One region of the Micromonospora citrea genome, then DNA from elsewhere that is predicted to be linked to it. Evidence: riboswitches for the same ligand, from Rfam matches in the RefSeq annotation. Region 1 holds a riboswitch; the other holds the start of a gene.
What was found. A riboswitch is a leader RNA that binds a small molecule or an ion and turns the genes downstream of it on or off. The one in region 1 is predicted to bind cobalamin.
Positions count from the first base shown of each region.

Region 2: it holds a riboswitch for cobalamin, as region 1 does, so the genes downstream of both, GA0070606_RS13035 (ABC transporter substrate-binding protein) here and bluB (5,6-dimethylbenzimidazole synthase) in region 1, are expected to answer to the same signal.

Region 1 covers NZ_FMHZ01000002.1:3,255,994-3,260,198, forward strand. The annotation lists gene GA0070606_RS14920 (helix-turn-helix domain-containing protein) at 1-1,002, opposite strand, end outside; gene bluB (5,6-dimethylbenzimidazole synthase) at 1,549-2,178, opposite strand; cobalamin riboswitch at 2,215-2,408, opposite strand; gene GA0070606_RS14930 (EamA family transporter) at 2,571-3,524, shown strand; gene GA0070606_RS14935 (crotonase/enoyl-CoA hydratase family protein) at 3,572-4,205, shown strand, end outside.
Region 2 covers NZ_FMHZ01000002.1:2,847,726-2,851,930, forward strand. The annotation lists gene GA0070606_RS13025 (ABC transporter ATP-binding protein) at 1-90, opposite strand, end outside; gene GA0070606_RS13030 (FecCD family ABC transporter permease) at 90-1,157, opposite strand; gene GA0070606_RS13035 (ABC transporter substrate-binding protein) at 1,163-2,176, opposite strand; cobalamin riboswitch at 2,206-2,386, opposite strand; gene GA0070606_RS13040 (ABC transporter ATP-binding protein) at 2,592-3,356, opposite strand; gene GA0070606_RS13045 (ABC transporter ATP-binding protein) at 3,353-4,205, opposite strand, start outside.

The DNA.
Region 1 (4,205 bases):
CTCAGCGCGCACGTCCGCCGGACCGTCACCCCTGTTGGATTCGCGAAGTGTCCGGACGGCCACGCCGGCGGCCACCAGGACCAGCACGGCGACGAGCATGCCGAGGATGCGCCTCGGCCAGCCGGCCCGGAAGGCCAGTGGCGGCACAAAATCCCGCAGACCCAGCGGCTCGGCAGTTGCGGTCGGCTTGCGGTGCAGTCCCGACCAGGTGGCGTCGCGCCGGTTCTTCACGGCCGTCGCCAGCGGCCCTTCCGAATAGGTGGGGAGGCGGACCGGCTTGTCCACGCTCGGGGCCGACCTGCCCCCGGCCGGCTCGGGCCGCGCCTCCGTCGGGTCGGGTCTGTGGGTCGAGTCTGTCCCCGGGCGCTCGCTCGCGGTAGACGAACCCGGCTCGGCGGCGTCCCGGTGCGGCTCGCTGGTGGGTGTTTCGACGGCAGTTGGCTCGACGCCGGTTGACGTGCCGTCAACCGGCTCGGCGGTCAGCCTCGCGGCACCAATGAGGTCCGGGTCGCCGCCGGTCGCCGCCTCCAGCCGCTCCCCGCCGCCGCGTTCCCAGCCAAGCACCTGCGAGAGTTCGTCCGGTAAGGGAGGTACCTCGTCGAGTAGTCCCCACGGCGGGCGAACCCTCGGCTCGTCGACGGATGAGCCGGCGGCAGCCTTGCCCGCGGCGTCAGTGGCGGCGACCGGCTCGGGTTGGCCCGCCATGGCTGCGGCAAGCCTCTTGCGCACCGTGATCCAGCCGTCCACCGTTTCCTGGTCACCGCCGCAGGCCCGGACGAAAGCCGCGACCAGCTCCTCTCTCGGCAGGGTGGCTCGGCCCAACGCCGTGTTCAGCGTGCTGTGCGGCAGCACGTCGCCGGCTTCCCGCGCCTTCCTCGAAACCTGCCGGATGGTCAGTCCGGACCACTGACGTAGCGCGCGCATCTGGGCCACGAACTCGGCCGCTGACCCGACGGCCTGTGGATCAGGCGCCCGGCCGGCGGTGGGCTGCTCGTTCGCCATCGACCGATCCTCCCCCGCGCGTAGGTCCAGCGCGTACAGCCGCGCCGCCCGATTCAAGCCGATCAGTCAACGGATCGCTACCTCGTCAGGATCAATTCAGAACAATCCTCAATAGACAGGACCACATACTCGGACGTGACCAGTTCTCGCGAACCACGGCACGCAGCGGTTCGTCGCGACGGCGGGACGATCTACCCGGCGCGCTGGCCACGGGGCGGCCGGCCACGCACGTCCGGCCCCTGCCAGCCACCGGCGTGGTCCCGTACCGTCCGGCGGCCGCTGGACAGCGACAACCTCGCCGACCCTCCACAGACGATGGGACAGCGGGCGCTGACGATTCGAACCGCGACCGCGCCGCCCGTAGCCGGCCGCCCGGTGCACCGCCCGCTCGAAAACTGGACACCGCCAACACCCACGCGAAGCGAACCCAGGATCCGGACAACTTCCCGGAACAGTGGCCCGGGTACGTCCGTACGTCCCGGAGGCCACTGTTTCCGGGAATCGCGCCGCCACCCGCCCGACGGCGCGGTGCGGGGCGCGGGGGTGTCAGAGGGTCGGTCGGGTCCAGCGGTCGTGGTGGATCGCCTCGGCCAGCGGGCGCTTCTGCCGCCAGCCGTGCCGGGCCAGGTCGGGTACGCGCTCGAAGTGGGTGACCGGGCCGACGCAGAGCCACGCCACCGGCCGGACGCCGTCGGGGATGCCGAGCAGGTCGGCCAGCCACGGCTCCCGGTAGAACGACACCCAGCCGACGCCCAGCCCTTCGGCGGTCGCGGCCAGCCAGAGGTTCTGGATGGCGAGGCAGGCGGAGTAGAGCCCGGTGTCGGCGATGGCGTGCCGACCGAGCACGGCGGGGCCACCCCGGGCCGGGTCGTAGGTGACCACCACCGAGAGGGTCGACTCCAGCACGCCGTCGATCTTGATGCGGGCGAACCGTTCGGCGGCCTCCCCGTCCAGCGTGGCGGCGAACGTGGCCCGCTCGGTGTGCACGTGCTCGTGGAACCGGCGCCGCAGTTCCGGGTCACGGACGACGATGAAGTCCCAGGGCTGGGAGTAGCCGACGCTCGGCGCGGCGTGTGCCGCCGCGAGCACCCGGTGCAGCGTCTCCTCGGGCACGGGCGCCCCGGTGAACTGGGCGCGTACGTCCCGGCGGAGGTGGATGACGTCGTAGAGATCCAAGGCAGGCTCCCGCTGCGCTCGGCCCACGCCCCGGGCGTGGGCACCTGACGCGAGGCCGGTCTTCGGACTCCCGGATCGACGCCTGGCCGTCCGCCTTCCCAGCCCGTCGGGCCAGTGGCTGCGCTCTCGCGCGTGGACGGTGGCTCCCCGGTCACCGCGGCGGGCCCGTGCCGGATTCGCACCGGCTTCCCGATTCTCCCCGCTCGCGCGGGGCACCTCACATGATCGTGCCGCCCGGCATGGTAGCGGGACCCGCCGCGCACCACCGACGGCCGGGGCGCACCGGACCGGCGCCGCCGACAGCCGGCGAGCCAGAACCCACCGGCAGCGATCGCCGGGTCGGCGTGGAAATCCGGTCGCGGCGCGCGCCGTCGCCGAGCACCGTGGTCCGGGTGTACGCGCTCGCCTCCCGCCCCCTGCCGGCCGGGCACCCGGCTGCCCGCCTGACCGTCGCCCTCGGCCGACCCCGGGCCGTGCCTCCGCCGCTGCTGATGCTGCTGGGCATGCTCTCCACCCAGGTCGGGGCGGCCGTCGCCAAACAGCTCTTCGGCAGCACCAGTGCCGGCGGAACGACCACGCTGCGGCTCGGCTTCGCCGCGCTGATCCTGCTGCTCGTGGCCCGGCCCGGGCTGCGGCTGGGCTGGCGCGCCGCCGGCCTGGTCGGTGCGTTCGGGCTCAGCCTGGCGCTGATGAACCTCTCCTTCTACGCGGCCCTGCAACGCGTGCCGCTCGGCGTCGCCGTCACCATCGGCTTCGCGGGGCCGCTGCTGGTCTCGCTCGCCGGCAGCCGCCGCGCCGCCGACGTGGCGTGGGCGGCCCTGGCGGGCGGCGGGGTGCTGCTGATCAGCGGGCTGGGCGGTGCCGGGCTGGACGGGGTGGGGCTGCTGCTCTGCGCCGCCGTCGCGGTCGGCTGGGCCGGGTACGTGCTGCTCGGCAAGGCGGTCAGCGCCCAGGTACCGGGCAGCCGGGGCCTCGCGCTGGGGATGGCCGTCGCCGCGCTGGCGGTGCTGCCGTTCGGGGTCGCGGACGGCGGCGCGGCGCTGCTCGATCCGTGGACCCTCGCGCTGGGCGTCGCGGTGGCCCTGCTGTCGTCGGTGCTGCCGTACTCGGCGGAGCTGGCCGCGCTGCGCCGTATGCCGGCCCGGGTCTTCGCGGTCCTGCTCAGCCTGGAGCCGGCGATCGGCGCGCTGGTCGGGCTGGTCCTGCTGGGCGAACTGCTGGCCTGGTCGCAGGCGCTCGGGGTGGCCTGTGTGGTCGGCGCGGCGCTGGGCGCGACCCTGGTCCGGGGCAGTTCCACCCCCGAGGAACGCGACGCGCCCCGGCGGAATGGGCCACGCGCCCGGTGAGCTGAGGGCCCTGGCGCCGCCGACACCGCCGGGGGCATGCTGTCCCGATGGGCGTACGGGTCGAACGCGACGGGCCGGTGACCACGGTGATCCTGGACCGGCCGGCGGCGCGCAACGCGGTCGACGGGCCGACGGCCCGGGCGCTGGCCGACGCGTTCCGTGCCTTCGAGGCGGACGCCGGCGCGGCGGTGGCCGTGCTCTGGGGCGCGGGCGGCACGTTCTGCGCCGGGGCCGACCTGAAGGCCATCGGCACGCCGAGCGGCAACCGGGTGGAGCCGGAGGGGGACGGCCCGATGGGTCCGACCCGGATGGCGCTCGGCAAGCCGGTGATCGCCGCGATCTCGGGTCACGCGGTGGCGGGCGGGTTGGAGCTGGCGCTCTGGTGCGACCTGCGGGTCGCCGAGTCCGACGCGGTGCTCGGGGTGTTCTGCCGGCGCTGGGGGGTGCCGCTGATCGACGGGGGGACGGTCCGGCTGCCCCGGCTGATCGGCGAGAGCCGGGCGATGGACCTGATCCTGACCGGCCGGCCGGTGCCGGCCGAGGAGGCGTACGCCATGGGGCTGGTGAACCGGCTGGTCGCGCCGGGCGAGGCGCGGGCGGCGGCCGAGCGGCTGGCGGCCGAGATCGCCCGGCACCCGCAGACCTGTCTGCGCAACGACCGGGCCGCCGTGCTGGCCGGCG
Region 2 (4,205 bases), 410 kb from region 1:
GACGAGGCTGCCGGGCGGCGCCGCGCAGGTGACGTCGTCGAGGATCCGCCGGGCCGCGACGGACCAGGACACCTCGGTCACGGTGAGCATCAGTCGCCCACCTTCCGGCGGCGCAGCAGCACCACGAAGGCGGGCACCCCGAGCAGCGCCGTGAGCACCCCGACCGGAAGTTCCCGGGGCGCGAACAGGGTCCGCGCGGCGGTGTCCACCCAGATCAGGAAGATCGCGCCGGCGAGGACGACGACGGGCAGCAGGCGCCGGTGGTCGGCGCCGGTGAGGAACCGGGCGGCGTGCGGCAGGATCAGCCCCACGAAACCCACCGCGCCGCTGACGGCGACCAGCGCCGCGGTAAGCAGCGCGGTGGCGACCAGCAGCAGCCACCGGACCCGAGCGACGGGCACGCCGAGGGTGGCCGCCGCGTCCTCACCGAAGGCGAAGGCGTTGAGCGCGCGGGCGTACGCCGCCACCAGGGTGAGCACGGCGGCCAGGACCGGCGCCGCCCAGGCCAGGGCGGCCCAGTCGACGCGGGCCAGCGAGCCGGAGAGCCAGAAGGTGATGCTCTGGGTGGCGTGCGGGTTCGCGACCCAGATGATGACGAACGACGTCGCCGCCCCGCAGAGCTGCGCGACGGCGACCCCGGCCAGCACCACCCGGGTGGGCGCCAGCGCGGCTCGCCGCCCGGCCACCAGGGCCACGACCGCGAACGCTGCCAGCGCTCCGCTGAAGGCCCCCCCGGTGAGCGCTGCGACCCCGCCGCCGACGCCCAGGACGAGGACCGTGACCGCGCCGAGCGACGCGCCGGAGGAGACCCCGAGCAGGTACGGGTCGGCCAGCGGGTTGCGGGTGACGGTCTGCATCACCGCGCCGACGGCCGCCAGTCCGGCCCCGACGACGCCGGCGCCGAGCACCCGGGGCAGGCGCAGCCGCCAGACGATGTGTTCGCGCAGGGGTGGCACATCGGCGTGGGCCAGGCCCAGGCGGTCGGTCACCACCGCCCAGACCGTCGACACGGGGATGTCGGCCGGCCCGAGGGCGACGGCCACGCTGATCGACCCCACCAGGCCCGCCAGCAACGTGACCAGCAGCGCGACAGTGCCGGCGGGATGGCTGGACCGGGGCGCGGCCGTACGGCGCGCGCCGGCGACACGGCGGACCACGGTGGTCAGCGGCCCGCTCCGCCGGGCAGCCGCGTCACTCCCGCGGCGAGGGCCTCGGCGCCGAGCACCGCCCGCACCCCGGCGGTGGTGGACGAGAACGGGATGGCGACGAACCGCTGGCCGGCCACCGCGGGCAGGTGCCGGAGAGTCGCGTGCCGGGCCAGGAACGCCCTCTTCGCGGCGGCCGGGTCCCAGGTCGCGTCGACCAGCACGATGACGTCGGGGTCGCGTTCCACGACGCTCTCCCAGCCGGTGTCGGCCCAACCGCCGGAGAGGTCGCCGAACGCGTTGTCGACCCCGACCGCTGACATGATCATGTTGGGGCCGCCGCAGCAGGCGCCCACGCTCGGCGCGTCGGTGCCGGCGTCCCACCAGAGCACGGACAGGTCCCGCGCTCCGCCAAGGCCGGCGGCAGCGGCGGCGATCCGCGCCCGGTGGTCGGCGATGAGCTGCTCGGCCCGCTCGGGCACCCCGAAGACGGCCGCGACGTCGCGGATCTCGGCGAACACGTCCTCGATCGTCAGCTTTCCCGGCCGGTGCTGCGTCGGACACCCGGCGGGTGAGAGGTACGTGCCGATGCCGAGCCCGGCCAGCGCGGCGCGGTCACCGACGCCCTCGTCGCCGAAGGCGCTCTGGAACGAGGCGTAGACGAAGTCCGGCTCCGCCTCCAGCAGCTTCTCCTTCGCCGGGTACGTCCCGGACAGCACCGGCACCGAGGCGTACGCGGCGGCGTACTCGGGCAGGATCGCGTCGTCCAGGTACGCCGTGCCGGCCATGCGGTCGGCCAGCCCGAGCGCCAGCATGATCTCGGTGGCGGGCTGGTTCAGGGTGACCGCCCGTCGGGGCGGTGCGGCGACGGCGATCGGCGTACCACAGTTGGTCAGGGCGACCTCTGCGGCGGACACTCCGGGCGTCGTGGTGGGATCGCCCGTGGCACAGCCGCCGAGCATGACGAGCAGGACGGACAGTGGCGCGGCAACGCGCCGGGACAGGGTGGACCGCACAGCGCGCACGCGCATCGGGACCGCCTTCCAGCACCTCGTGGACGGGTCATCGCAGTGCCGTGGCCGGTCTCCTGGCTGACGGGAGGTGCGTCCGTGGCCGGCCTTCCCAGGCGTTGAACGCCCAGTGACCTCTGACGACGAGGGCCGCGAACTTCCCGATCACAGTGGCGAGGGCCGCACCGGTCTTCCACCGGCTTCCCGAACACCACGGCAACGTCACCCTAGCCCGCACCCGGCCCGGACGCCACGGTGACGAATGCCATGCGCGAGCCGCCGTCCATTGTGGACACTGTCCGGATGCTGCGCTGCGGCGAGGCGCCAGGACCGACCCGACCGAACAGACGGGCGTCTGCCAGGCGCACCGGCGCGACGGCGGCGGGTGGCGGACAGCCGACAGGTGGCGGACAGCCGACAGGTGGCGGGGGGCCGTTCAGGTTCCCGGGGGCGGAAGGTCGACGACCCGGGTTGCCCAGCGAGCCATCAGGGCCGGGTCGTGCGTGATGAGCAGGACTCCGGCGCCGTGCTCGCGCTGGTAGTCGGTGATGACGGCGGCGAGGTGGGCCTGGGTGGAGGCGTCGAGCATGGCGGTGGCCTCGTCGCAGAGCAGGTACGCCGGCCGGTGCACGAGCGCCCGGGCGAGGCAGGCCCGTTGCAGCTGTCCGTCGCTGACGGCGTGCGGGCGACGGGCGAGCAGGTCCGGGGTGAGGCCGACGAGGTCGGCCAGCTCCGCCGCCCGGGCCCGCGCCTGCTCCGCCGGCACACCGGTGGCGCGGAGCGGTTCGGCGACGATGTCGGCGAGGCTGAGCCGTGGGTCGGTGGCGGCCCGGGGAGACTGGAACAGGATCGCCACCCGGGTGCGGACGGCGGCCGGCAGCCGGTGACGGACGCCGGCGACCCGGTGGCCGTCGAGGGAGACGTGCCCCGCGTCGGGGGCGTGCAGCAGGGCGAGGACCCGGGCCAGGGTCGACTTTCCGCTGCCCGAGGGCCCGTGCAGCCCGACCGTCTCCCCGGGATCGACGCGCAGGTCGACGCGGTCGAGGACGCGCTGCCGGCCGTAGGAGACGGTGACCTCGTGGGCGGCGAGGGCGGCGACGGTCGTGCTCGGCACGGTGCGCGCATCGCAGGTCGTCCTCGGTGCGGTGGCCGTACCGCCGGTGGTGCCCGGCGCGACGTCCACGCCGTCGGTGGTGGTCATGCCGGCACCCCGATCGGCAGCGGGTGGTGGCAGGCGACGTGCTCCGGGCCGTCCGTGCCCGGGGCGGGCGGCGTACGGCAGATGTCGGTGGCGCGGTCGCAGCGCGGTGCGAAGGCGCAGCCGGCGGGCAGGTCGGTGAGCATCGGCGGGTGCCCCGGCACGGGACGGAACGCCCGCTCCGGCAGCGCGTCGAGCAGGCCTGCGGTGTAGGGGTGCGCGGGCGCGTCGAACAGCGCCCCGGTGGGCCGCCGCTCCACGATCCGGCTGGCGTACATCACGGCGACGGTGTCGGCGACCCGGCGGGCGGCGGCCAGGTCGTGGGTGATGAGCAGGACGGCGGAGCCGGCGTCGCAGCGGCGTCGCAGCAGGTCGAGGGTGTGGTCGACCAAGGGCCGGTCGAGGCCGGTGGTGGGCTCGTCGGCGAGCAGCAGCGGTGGGTCGGGGGCGAGCGCCAGGGCGGTGGCGAGGCGCTGCGCCATGCCACCGGACAGCTCGTGGGGGTAGCGGTCGAGGTCGGCGGGGTCGAGGCCGACGTCGGCGGCGAGCCGCTCGGCGGCAGCGGGCGCGTCCCGCCGGGCGTGCCCGTGGGCGCGCAGGGTCTCCACCAGCAGCCGCCGGCCGGTGCGTACGGGGGTCAGCGCGGTGGCGGGACTCTGCGGCACCAGCCCGACGGCGCGACCGCGCACGGCGCGGGCGAGCCGACGCTCCGTGCAGCCGGCGAGGTCGATCTGCTCCCCGCCGGGCGGGGACAGTCGGGCGTGACCCGAGACGGTGGCGTTGCCGGGGAGCAGGCCGAGCAGGGCGTGGGCGAGCACCGACTTGCCGCAGCCGGACTCCCCCACCACGGCC